Regions from separate parts of the Chromobacterium sp. FG22 genome, predicted to be linked through region 1. Evidence: predicted binding sites of a transcription regulator. Region 1 holds the regulator's gene; each other region holds the start of a gene.
The links. Region 1 encodes sigma-54, which starts transcription at its own class of promoters, with help from an activator protein. Its sites were predicted from a motif close to CTGGCACGCTTCATGCTT; they were not measured.
Positions count from the first base shown of each region.

Region 2: a site for sigma-54 is predicted at 1,492-1,509, ahead of ACODSD_RS12460 (pilin). Genes of this name have one in related genera too.
Region 3: a site for sigma-54 is predicted at 1,967-1,984, ahead of glnA (glutamate--ammonia ligase). Genes of this name have one in related genera too.
Region 4: a site for sigma-54 is predicted at 1,757-1,774, ahead of ACODSD_RS10410 (ANTAR domain-containing response regulator). Genes of this name have one in related genera too.

Region 1 is NZ_JBMDJX010000004.1:53,925-57,033, reverse strand. It holds gene ptsN (PTS IIA-like nitrogen regulatory protein PtsN) at 1-195, opposite strand, end outside; gene hpf (ribosome hibernation-promoting factor, HPF/YfiA family) at 317-631, opposite strand; gene ACODSD_RS05270 (RNA polymerase factor sigma-54) at 699-2,120, opposite strand; gene lptB (LPS export ABC transporter ATP-binding protein) at 2,124-2,852, opposite strand; gene lptA (lipopolysaccharide transport periplasmic protein LptA) at 2,849-3,109, opposite strand, start outside.
Region 2 is NZ_JBMDJX010000011.1:10,347-13,455, reverse strand. It holds gene ACODSD_RS12470 (PglL family O-oligosaccharyltransferase) at 1-534, opposite strand, end outside; gene ACODSD_RS12465 (pilin) at 582-1,019, opposite strand; gene ACODSD_RS12460 (pilin) at 1,035-1,454, opposite strand; gene ACODSD_RS12455 (adenosylmethionine--8-amino-7-oxononanoate transaminase) at 1,650-3,002, shown strand; gene ACODSD_RS12450 (hypothetical protein) at 3,105-3,109, shown strand, end outside.
Region 3 is NZ_JBMDJX010000021.1:34,029-37,137, forward strand. It holds gene ACODSD_RS18370 (DUF4124 domain-containing protein) at 1-379, opposite strand, end outside; gene glnA (glutamate--ammonia ligase) at 491-1,909, opposite strand; gene ACODSD_RS18380 (rhodanese-like domain-containing protein) at 2,259-2,711, shown strand; gene aroE (shikimate dehydrogenase) at 2,905-3,109, shown strand, end outside.
Region 4 is NZ_JBMDJX010000008.1:141,286-144,394, forward strand. It holds gene ACODSD_RS10405 (glycoside hydrolase family 19 protein) at 154-1,476, shown strand; gene ACODSD_RS10410 (ANTAR domain-containing response regulator) at 1,807-2,397, shown strand; gene ACODSD_RS10415 (CmpA/NrtA family ABC transporter substrate-binding protein) at 2,414-3,109, shown strand, end outside.

The sequences.
Region 1 (3,109 bases):
AATCGCCACTCCCTGGCCAAGGCCGGTGGAGCCGAGCTTTTCGCGGGCGAACAGGCAATCGAAGATTTCGCTGCGCGCGATGCCCCGGGTATTTTCAACCAAGAGGCCGACTTGCTCGAACACGCGCTTCTTGCTGGCGACGTCCAGATCCAGCAGGACGTGTTCGGGTGTCAGGATTTTGCCGATGAGGTTCATATTGGATTATGCATGCGGCTGAGAAAAACCCGGCAATTCTACGTTGCCTTGATAGTACTGAAAACGGGCAAGTGCAAAGAAAAGCGGGAACCCGCAGGCCCCCGCCTTCCAATTCAAGGGATTACAGGCTGGCTTCAGGCGCCGGAGCACGGTGTTCAGACTGCTTTTCCTTGTGTTTCAGCACTTGACGGTCCAGCTTGTCGATCAGCAGATCGATGGCGGCGTACATATCGGATTCGGTGGCTTCCACGTGGATGTCCTTGCCGGACAGATGCACGTTGACTTCGGCCTTTTGCACCAGTTTATCAACAGACAGAGTAACGGAAATGTCGATCACATGGTCGACATGTCGAGTAACGCGCTCCATTTTGGTTTCAACGTATTCGCGCAGGGCGGGAGTTACTTCCAGATGCAGTCCAGTTACTTTGAGGTTCATACCCTAGCTCCTTCTGGTGTTGACAGTCCGGTCGGGTCGGCCGGATCGCTGTATTCCGCCGCCTGGGTCACAGCGTCTTGCGCTGGTTGACCGGCGGTATCTGCATGGCTTCACGATACTTGGCTATCGTGCGTCTGGCAACTTGTATTCCCTGTTTGGCCAGCGCTTCGACCAGGGCGCTGTCGGACAGCGGTTTGCTCGGCGATTCGGCGTCGATCAGGCTGCGGATGTGGGCCTTGATCGCGGTGGCGGAGCACTCGCCGCCGCTGTCGGTTTCCAGCGCGCTGCCGAAGAAATACTTGAGCTCGAACAGGCCGCGCGGGCAGAGCAGGTATTTCTGGGTGGTGACCCGGGACACCGTGGATTCATGCAGGCCCAGCTCGTCCGCGATGTCGCGCAGAATCAGCGGGCGCATGGCCACTTCGCCGTGTTCAAAGAACGATTGCTGCCGTTCAACGATAGCTTCCGCCACTTTCAGGATAGTGTCAAATCGCTGCTGGATGTTCTTCACCAGCCATTTGGCCTCCTGCAGCCGCGAGGACATTTCGCCGTTGCCGCCGCGGTTTTCCGCCAGCAGCCGCGCGTACATCTGGTTGACGCGCAAGCGAGGCACGGCACCGCCGTTGAGGGCGGCCACCCAGCGTCCCTTGCGTTTTCTGACCGAGACGTCGGGGATCACGTACTGGGTGTCGCTGGCGCCGAAACCGGCGGTGGGGCGGGGGTTGAGGCGGGCGATCAGCGCCTGGGCGGCGCGCAGCGCGGCGTCGTCCACGCCCAGCTGTTTTTTCAGCCGGGTGTAGTCGCGGTTGCCCAGCAGGGCCAGGTGGTCGCGGACGATGGCCAGCGCCAAGCCGCGCTGCGGCTCGTCCGGGTCCAGCCGCTGCAATTGCAGCGCCAGCGCTTCCGGCAAGGAGCGCGCGCCGACGCCGGGCGGGTCGAACTGCTGCAGCAGGCGCAGGCCTATCATCAGCTCGTCGGCCTCGATTTCCAGTTCCAGCGGCAGGTGGCTGGCGATGTCTTCCAGCGTCTGGCCCAGATAGCCGTCGTCGTCCAGCTCTTCAATCAGCAGCTGGACGATGGCCTGATCGCGCGTAGGCAGCGCCACTTCGCCCAACTGCGCCAGCAGGTGCTCGCGCAGGCTGATAGGACAGGGCACGTTCAGCATCGGGTCCAGCTCGTCGTCGCCGTCGCCGCGGCGTCCGCCGCTGCCCCAGTCGCTCAGTTCGCCGGTCTCCGCGCCGCGTTCGCCGTCGTCGCCGGAGGCGTCGTCGCGGCTTTCCGCCGGGGCCTCCGGTTCCTGGGCGGCGGCGTCCGGCGCCTCGCCCTGCGGCGCTTCGTCGCCGCGCTCCAGCAAGGGATTGTCCAGCAAGAAGCGCTCGACTTCGGTCTGCAGGTCGAGGGTGGACATCTGCAGCAGCTTGATCGATTGCTGCAGTTGCGGCGTCAGGGTCAGCTGCTGCGATACCTTGAGCTGAAGTGTCTGTTTCATCGCTTACAGGTGGAAGTGTTCGCCAAGGTAAACTTCGCGCACCTTCTCGTTGTTGACCAGTTCTTCCGGCTCGCCGGAGGCGAGCACCGAGCCTTCGCTGATGATGTAGGCGCGGTCGCAGATGCGCAGGGTTTCACGCACATTGTGGTCGGTGATCAGCACGCCGATGCCGCGTTCCTTCAGGAAGGAGATGATTTTCTGGATGTCGATCACCGCGATCGGATCGACGCCGGCGAAGGGTTCGTCCAGCAGGATGAAGCGCGGCCGGGTGGCCAGCACGCGGGCGATCTCCACGCGGCGGCGTTCGCCGCCGGACAGCGACAGCGCGCTGCTGTCGCGCAGGTGGCCGATATTGAGGTCGTCCAGCAGCAGGTCCAGTTCCTTGTCCAGTTCCTTGCCTTTGAGGCCGGACACTTCCAGGATGGCGGCGATGTTCTCCTCCACCGTCATGCGGCGGAAGATGGAGGCTTCCTGCGGCAGATAGCCGAGGCCCAGGCGCGCGCGCTGGTGGATGGGGTAGTGGGTGATCACCTGATCGTCCAGGCGAATCTCGCCGTCGTCGGCGCCGATCAGGCCGACGATCATGTAGAAGCTGGTGGTCTTGCCGGCGCCGTTGGGGCCGAGCAGGCCCACCACTTCGCCGCTGGCGATTTCCAGCGCCACGTCCTTGACCACGGTGCGTTTCTTGAAGCGCTTGCGCAGGCGCTCCACCTTGAGCACGCTTTGCGTCATTTGGCGGCTCCGCTGGCGGGTTTGGCCGTCGCCGGCTGGGAGGCGGTGTTCTTGGGCTGCAGGATCACGGTGACGCGGCCCTTGTTGGGGCCGGTGGCGGTGCCGCCCGTGACTTGGTAGGTTTCGTTCTGGGTGTTGTAGGTGATCACATTGCCCACCACCAGGTCGCCTTCGCGCTTGACCCGGGCGTTGCCGGTCAGCACCGCGAGGTTGGCCGCGCTGCTGTAGTCGAGGCGGCTGGACTGGCCTTCCACCCA
Region 2 (3,109 bases), on a different contig from region 1:
CGCATACAAATAACAGATAGACAACACACCCCAAAACAGAAAATTAGCGTACTGGTTACGCTGAGCAATATTTCCTATCACAGCATTAGATTTTGGATCATACACAACAAACCCATTAAAAAGATAGGCTAACTTTACTGCTTGCAATATACCCACCAACGATTGCAACAATGAAAAAAAAGTGACTACACAGGCAAGCACAAAGATCAGATTATCGGCATCCGATATACTGAGACAACTTCTAAGCAAAATAGAAAACAGGGCCAACCCAATAAACAATAGTGCTAAGTAGCCATAAAAACTGGAATGCAACACAGAAAAAGCAAGCACAAGTAGGACCAGTTCAAGCCACGAAACAAGGACTCTATCAATATTCAATAGACACAAGCCACACATGGCCACACCAAGAAGCGCAAGTGCAGAAGCATCAGAAAACCAATCCGGAAGTGGCGCATAACGCAGCCAACTTAAAAATGGGGCAGAAACTGATAGGGCAATAAAAAAATAAACTAATATCTTTATATTTTTATTCATAATAAAAGGGTGCCTTTCGGCACCCCCATTTCAACAAAAATTAAACATCAGTTACCAGCTCGGCAGTTTGCTGGCAACCATTGATCTTTAACACCATTGGAACTCGCCTTCGCACAAATCCATATAATCGACCCTCCTGATGCAGAGGGAGTCAAAGTCAATTTATTGTTAGTAGAGTCCACAAGTGTCGTACTGTACGTCACAGTAAGCACCCCACTAGCACCGACAGAAAGGTCAGTCACCGAATTACCCGTAATAGTAGTTTGCAATCCAGCAGAGGCATTGCTTGTCGGAAATGAGCCATTTGAAGCATAGTACTCTGCCACAGCAGTTTTTGCAGCAGAAGCCAGACTCAGACCCTCAGAAACTCTGGCCCGCTTCGTGTAGTCCTGATAAGCGGGAATGGCAATCGCGGCGAGAATACCAATGATAGCAACAACTATCATCAGCTCGATAAGAGTAAAACCTTGTTGGGATTTTTGCATTGAAAGCTCCATTCATTAATGGCAAGACGAAGGCACATATTGAGCATAAGCCGCATCAGTAGAGCACGACCACGCTATAGTACCACTACTCACTACTGGGGTAAAAACTACAGACAAACCAGAGACCACACTATTATTAAACAGCACAGTCACCGTACTGACTCCGCTACTGACTCCGACCTGCACATTACTGACATAATTTCCCGCCAAAGTATCAGGCAAACCCGCACTGGCATTGGTGCTTGGCCAAGTATTGCCCGCCAGATAGAATTCAGACACCGAGGTCTTTGCTTGATCCGCATAAGTCAGACCTTCCGCCACCTTGGCTCGAATCGTATAATTCTGATAAGCCGGAATCGCAATCGCCGCCAAAATACCGATAATAGCGACAACAATCATTAGTTCAATCAAGGTAAAACCAGCCGCCTTCCTCATTGCTCGGCTCCAAGGCTTGTTTTATAGGGTGTGGCTTATGCAGAAATCATGCCACCCCCTCTTCCACTCCCATTCCAATCAATCTGACAGGCATCAACAGCGCAACAAGTAGAAATGTGACGTTTTTGGTCAGTCCGCTGCCTTCGCCCTCCCTGTGATAGCATCGAATGCTTAGTCTGAATACATAGAACAGATATGAGTGATAACCAAGACTGGCTGCAACGCAGCTTCAACACCGTCTGGCACCCCTGCACCCAGATGAAGCGCCACGAGGCTTTGCCCATCGTGCCCATCGCCAGCGCCGACGGCGTCTGGCTGAGCGACTTCGACGGCAAGCGTTATCTGGACGGAGTCAGCTCCTGGTGGGTCAATTTGTTTGGCCATGGTCAGCCTCGGATCAAGCAGGCGATCAAGGATCAGCTGGACAAGCTGGAGCACGTGATGTTGGCGGGCTTTACGCATCAGCCCGTGGTGGAGTTGTCGGAACGTCTGGCCAAGCTCAGCGGCCTGGCCCACGTGTTCTATGGATCCGACGGCGCCAGCGCCACGGAAATTGCGCTCAAGATGAGCTTCCACTATTGGCGCAACCAGGGGCAAGCGGACAAGACCCGCTTCATCAGCCTGGAAAACAGTTACCACGGCGAAACCGTCGGCGCCCTGGCCGTGACCGACGTTCCCTTGTTTTCCAACACTTACGCCGGCTTGCTGAAGCCGAGCCTGCGCGCGCCGTCTCCGGACGCCCGCCGCGCGCAACCCGGAGAAAGCGCGGCCGATGCCGCGCTCAAAGCGATCCAGGCGCTGGAAAGCCTGCTGGCCAAACACGCGGGGGAAGTGGCTGCCGTCATCGTGGAGCCCTTGGTTCAAGGCGCGGCCGGGATGGCGATGTACGATCCGCTGTATCTGAGCGAGCTGCGCCAGCTGTGCGATCAATATCAGGTGCACTTGATCGCCGATGAGATCGCCGTCGGCTTTGGCCGGACCGGCAGTCTGTTCGCCTATCAGCAAGCCGACATCACGCCGGACTTTCTCTGTCTGTCCAAAGGCATTACCGGCGGCTTCCTGCCGCTCTCCTGCGTGTTGACCAGCCATCCGATTTACCAGGCCTTCTATCACGATGACGTCACCCGCGGTTTCTTGCATTCGCACAGCTATACCGGCAATGCGCTGGCCTGCGCCGCGGCCCTGGCGGTGCTGGATATCTTTGCGGAGGAAGATGTTCTGGCCGTCAACGCCGCCAAGGCCCAGCGCTTCAACGCGCAGATGGCTGCCTTGCGGGCACGGCCGGATGTCAGGGATTTCCGTCACCGCGGCATGATCTGGGCCTTCGAGGTCGACACCGCTCGAGCCGATTTCGCCCAGGCCTGCTTTGCCGCGATGCTGCGCCGCGGATGCCTGCTGCGTCCGATCGGCAACACCGTTTACTTCATGCCGCCCTACTCGATCACCGACGAGGAAATGGCTTTCCTGATCGCCGCCACCGAAGCCACGCTGGAGGAACTGGCGCGCGCATCCAACACCGCCGACGGCCAAAGCATCGCTTTGCCGTGATCCTCCTTGCCATGGCGGGGTGAGTGCCCATAGCATGCGATTTGGCAAGATTTACATTGTGAATCGCCTTGCATGCCGCCGCTCATCCTGCCAGAACAAACTATGGA
Region 3 (3,109 bases), on a different contig from region 1:
GGGTTTCGTCGCCGTTGCGCGTGGCCTTGCCGTCGGTCAGCGCTTTTTCCGCCTCGCTCAGCGCTTTTTGCTCATTGGCGAGCTCCTGTTCCAGGATCTTGCGGCGGCCGTTGTCGCGCTGCTTCTGGGTGCCGGGATCGACGCTGGGGTAGCTGCCGGAGGGCTTGGCGTCTCCGTTGCCGCCGCTGCTATTGGCGGGGGAGGCGCTTTTCTTGTGCTGGCTGGGATAGGAGGAGAGCGGGTTGAGCCGGATCGCCTGCGCGCCGCGTATCGGCACATTGGTGAAAGTGACGTTGCCGTCTTTGTCCACGTACTTGTAAACGGTGGCGTGAGCGGAGGCGCTCAGCAACAGCAAGAGACAAAGCGATAGAGTTTTCATGGGCGGCGTGTCGAGTTCCGGGTTTCAGCTCTGCAATGATATGCAAATCCGCCGGACAAGTCATATATGAAAACGGCAGCCCGGAGGCTGCCGTTTTTCCATGCGCCGGTATTACAGCGAGTAATACATCGCGAATTCCACCGGATGGGTGGTCATGCGGGTCAGGTTGACCTCCTGCATCTTCAGCTCGATGTAGGCGTCGATCCAGTCATTGGAGAACACGCCGCCGCGGGTCAGGAACTCGCGGTCCTTGTCCAGAGCGGCCAGCGCCTCGTCCAGGCTGGCGCACACGGTCGGGATCAGCTTGTCTTCTTCCGGCGGCAAATCGTACAGGTTCTTGTCCGCGGCGTCGCCCGGGTGGATCTTGTTCTGGATGCCGTCCAGGCCGGCCATCAGCAGAGCGGAGAAGCACAGATAGGGGTTGGCCAAGGGGTCCGGGAAGCGCGCTTCGATGCGGCGGCCTTTGGGGCTGGCCACATGCGGAATGCGGATGGACGCGGAGCGGTTCTTGGCGGAGTAGGCCAGCTTCACCGGCGCTTCATAGTGCGGCACCAGGCGTTTGTAAGAGTTGGTGCCCGGGTTGGTGATCGCGTTCAGCGCCTTGGCGTGCTTGATGATGCCGCCGATGTAGTAGAGCGCGGTTTCGGACAGGCCGGCGTAGCCGTCGCCGGCGAACAGGTTCTTGCCGTCCTTCCAGATGGACTGGTGCACGTGCATGCCGGAGCCGTTGTCGCCGACGATGGGCTTGGGCATGAAGGTGGCGGTCTTGCCGTAGCTGTGGGCCACGTTGTGCACCACGTATTTCAGGATCTGGGTCCAGTCCGCGCGCTGGGTCAGGGTGCTGAACCTGGTGCCGATCTCGTTCTGGCCGGCGGTGGCCACTTCGTGGTGGTGCACTTCCACCGGGATGCCCAGCTCTTCGAGCAGCAGCACCATGGCGGAGCGGATGTCTTGCGAGGAATCCACCGGCGGCACCGGGAAGTAACCGCCCTTGATGCCCGGGCGGTGGCCCATATTGCCGCCTTCGAACTCTTCGGCGGAAGCCCAGGCGGCTTCTTCGGCCTTGATCTTGACGAAGCAGCCGGACATGTCTGTGCCCCAGGTCACGCTGTCGAAGATGAAGAATTCCGGTTCCGGGCCGAAATAGGCGGTGTCGCCCAGGCCGGAAGCCTTAAGATAGGCTTCGGCGCGTTTGGCGATGGAGCGCGGGTCGCGGTCGTAGCCCTTGCCGTCGGCCGGATCGATCACATCGCAGTGCAGGAAGACGGTGGGTTCGTCGTAGAACGGGTCGATGCGGGCGGTGGCCGGGTCGGCCATCAGCAGCATGTCGGATGCCTGGATGCCTTTCCAGCCCGCGATCGAGGAACCGTCGAAAGCGTGGCCGTGTTCGAACCATGCGTCCGGATCGTCCAGCAGCACATGGGCCGGAATCGACACGTGTTGTTCTTTGCCGCGGGTATCGGTAAAGCGCAGGTCGATGAACTTGACATCATTTTCGGTAATCAGCTTGACTACGTCTGCAACCGCCATGGTTTTCTCCTGAAAGGCTACATGCATCATGTGCGAATGAGTGGATGGCAGGCTCTTAAGCATTAAGCGTGCCAGCTATGAAATCGCTGAGATTCCATTGTGTCATAGCCCAAAACCGGGCGCTAGCGGAGTTGAATGAACCAGGGTGGTGCCTGGATTCGGCTTATGCACCAAAACAGGGCGTTGACGGCATTGCGGCCGTCTTCGTCGATATGGATAATCCGTATATTCCGTATATAAGGTAACGAGAGCGGCTGACAAAACCCCGCTAAGACGCTGAGGCCGGCCGGCGCAGCGTCAAGGGGTGTCGGCGGTTCGACAAGGCGGCCGGGCCGCGGGGAGAGCTTGCATGGATCAGATGACGCGGCTATTGCAACAGGCGCAGCGCCGGGCGGAAGAACAGGGCTTGCCCTATCGCGGCGCCTTGACGCCGCAGGAAGCGCACCAGCTGAAGCAGGCGATGCCGGAAGCGGTGCTGCTGGACGTGCGCAGCGCGGCGGAATGGCAGTTCGTCGGCGTGGTGCCCTATGCCCAGCGGCTGGAGTGGCGGAGCTTTCCCGGCATGCAGCCCAATCCGCGTTTCATCGAGCAATTGCAGGACATGCTGCCCAAGGACGGCGTGCTGATGCTGATGTGCCGTTCCGGCGTGCGCTCGGACGAAGCGGCGCGCATGGCCGCCGCCGCCGGTTACACCGAAGCCTACAACGTGCTGGAGGGGTTTGAGGGCGACAAGGACGCCGACGGCCACCGCAACACCGTGGGCGGCTGGAAAGCGCGCGGCCTGCCCTGGCAACAAGGCTGAGCCGGGGCCGGCGCGGTGACGTCGTGGTTGAAGTTTGGCGTATTCCACGGCAAAGTGTCATAGCGCCGCCGGCAGGGCGGCGCGGACGCGACGAGAGCCGCCAACAAAGCCAAGCGCGACGCGGCGCCGGGGCTTTGTTAGCCACTCTCTATCCGAATACCGAAAACATAGCCAAATCTTGGAAAGCTGACTCATGACCGACCGTTACGCCGTTATCGGCAACCCTGTTTCGCACAGCCAGTCGCCGTTCATCCATAACGAATTCGCGACGGCCACCGGCCAGGATATCGCTTACGACAAGTTGTTCGCCGAACTGGGGCGTTTCAACGAGGTGGTGGCCGAGTTCGTCTCCGCAGGCGGCAAGGGCCTCAATATCACGCTGCCGTTCAAGGGCGACG
Region 4 (3,109 bases), on a different contig from region 1:
GCAAGCCCCGAGACTGCGCGCAAGGCAAAGCCAGAAGCCTGTGACTGAGCGAGGCCATCGGACCGCGCAGCGGGTGTGTCGAGGCCCCCATAAACGGCTGCGATGATTTCGCGCGGCGTCCCCCGCGCCGGCAGCCCGACAACAGGAGCCAACATGCGCAAACCCTTCACCGCCCTGCTGCTGAGCCTGGCCTGCCAGTCCGTTTTGGCCGCGCCCTGGAACGCCGGCGCCGTCTATCAGGCCGGACAGCAAGTCCAATGGCAAGGCCAGGATTGGCAGGCCAAATGGCGCACCCGCGCCGAAACGCCGGCCGCCAACCCCAGAGGCAGCTGGGCGCAGGCGGCGGCCCAGGCCACGGCTTTGGCCGAACCGGGCCAGCCTCAGCCGCCCACGCTGCAGCAAGCGCTGCAATACGAGGCCGCCCTGACCGACACCCCCTTCTTCCGCAACGTCAAAGCCTCGATCCGCACCCTGCCCAACGCCCAGGTGGAACAAGTGACCCCCGGCCGCGCCGCCAACCCGCTGAACGTGCGCCGGGTGGAGCGCCTGCTGCCTGCCACCAAGTGGGAGTATTACTTCTCCCGCCGCGACGCCAGCTACAGCTACCAGCGCTTCTTGCAGGCCATCGCCAAGTTCCCCGCCATCTGCGACGACTACGGCGACGGCCGCGACGGCGACGCCATCTGCCGCCACAGCCTGGCCACCATGTTCGCCCACTTCGCTCAGGAAACCGGCGACCACAACCGCAGCGACACGGTGCCGGAATGGCGGCAAGGCCTGAAATACCTGCGCGAAATGGGCTGCGCCGAAACCGGCCCCGGCTGCGGCTACAACACCGAATGCGCCGATCCGGTGTTCAACAAGGTGTGGACCTGCGGCAAAAACGCCGACGGCAGCTGGAAAAAGTACTTCGGCCGCGGCGCCAAGCAGCTGTCCTACAACTACAACTACGGCCCCTTCTCCCAAGCCATGCACGACGGCGACCAATCCGTGCTGCTGAAGAACCCGGACCTGGTGGCCTCCACTTGGCTCAACCTGAGCTCGGCCACCTTCTTCTTCGTCTTCCCGCAGCCGCCCAAGCCGTCGATGCTGCATGTGCTGGACGGCACTTGGATGCCCAACGCCGCGGACAAGGCCGCCGGCGCCGGCAACAACTTCGCCACCACCATCCAGATCATCAACGCCGAGTGCGGCGGCGGCACCGAGCGCCAGGCGGCGCAGAACCGCATCGATTACTACCGCCAGTTCGCCAAGGACCTGGGCTGGGACTACGGCAACGAGCAGCTGTCCTGCGCCAATATGCAGCGCTTCAGCGCCGCCAGCTCCGCCGCCTACAACATCTATTGGGAAAAGGACTGGAAATGGGGCAATGACTACAAATGCCAGCTGGTGAACTACCAGACCCCGTACAGCGCGCTGCAAGCCGGCAACTACCAGCGCTGCGTCGAGGACAACTGGAACGTCAAACTCAAATGAAATCGGCCGGCTCCGCTCGCGCGGGGCCGGCCTCGCCAACGACTGTTGTTCACCCGTGTTTCACCTCCTGTCCATTGGCCTTGTCTCCGCTCCACGATAAGAGCGGCTAACAAACCCCTGATGCTGCGTTGCGCCGACTTGTCGTACTCAAGTACTGCCTGCGTCGGCACGCCTTGCCTCAGCCGTAAAACTGATTTTTGTTAGCCACTCTAAGACATCGCGGCTAAACGCCGCGTCAATCCGGCCGCATCCTCGCTAAAAATCGCGTCAAGAATTCCCTTGGGCACGGCGCTTGCTTCAGCCAAGCCGTCCCTTCTCCCCGGTGCCGCAATGTCTACGCCTCCGCCGCTGCGCCTGCTGCTGGTCAACGACCACGCCAAAACCATCGCCTCGCTGCGCCAGGCGCTGGCGCGCGCCGGCTACGCCGTCGTCGCCGAAGTGGACGGCGCCGCCGCGCTGCTGCAGGCGGTGGAGCGGCTGCGGCCGGACGTGGTGATCGTGGACACCGAATCCCCGTCGCGCGACACCCTGGAACAACTGGCGCTGCTGGGCGAGATCGCGCCGCACCCGGTGGTGATGTTCGCCGACCAGGGCGACCTGCCCACCATAGAAGCCGCGGTCCACGCCGGCGTGGCGGCCTATGTGGTGGACCAGGCCGACGCGGCGCGGCTGGCGCCCATCATCGACCTGGCCCGCGCCCGCTTCGCCGAGGACGCCCGGCTGCGACAGCGGCTGGCGGTGGCGGAACAGCAACTGGCCGAACGCAAGCTGATCGAGCGCGCCAAGGGCATTCTGATGGACAAGCGCCGGCTCAGCGAAAACGACGCCTACCAAGCGCTGCGCCGGCAGGCGATGCGCGAGGGCCTGCGCGTCGCCGATCTCGCCCGACAACTGATCCAGGCCGCCGAACTGCTAGGCTGAGCCGCGAGGAAATCCCATGACCGTCCCCCACCGCCTGCGCCTGGGCTATCTGCCGCTGACCGACAGCGCGCCGCTGATCGTCGCGCGCCAGCTCGGCCTGGACCGCCGCCACGGCCTGGAACTGGAATTGCTGCGCCAGCCTTCGTGGAGCGCGGTGCGCGACAAGCTGCTGGACGGCCGCCTGCACGCCGCCGCGGCGCTGTACGGTCTGGCCTACGGCATGCAGCTGGGCCTCGCCGGCCCGCAAGCGGACATGGCGCTGCTGATGACGCTGAACCAGAACGGCCAGGCCATCACCCTCAGCCACCCGTTGGCCGACGCTCTGGCCGCGGCGCCGCAGCAGGCCTTGCCGCGCCGCGTCCGCCAAGGCGGCGCGCCGCTGACGCTGGCCCACACCTTTCCCGCCGGCACCCACGCGTTGTGGCTCAATTACTGGCTGGCGGCGCAAGGCCTGGACCCGCTGCGCGACGCGCGCCTGGTGGTGATTCCGCCGCCGCAGATGGGCGCGGCGCTGGAAGCCGGCCAGCTGGACGGTTTTTGCGCCGGCGAGCCCTGGCACCAGCAGGCGGCGGCGCGCCAGGCCGGCCGCATCGCCGTCGCCAGCGGCGAGATCTGGCCCGGCCACCCGGAAAAAGCCCTGCTCTGCCGCCGTGGTTTCGCGCAAGAAGAACCGGCCGCCGCCGCCGCGCTGATCATGGCGCTGCTGGAAGCC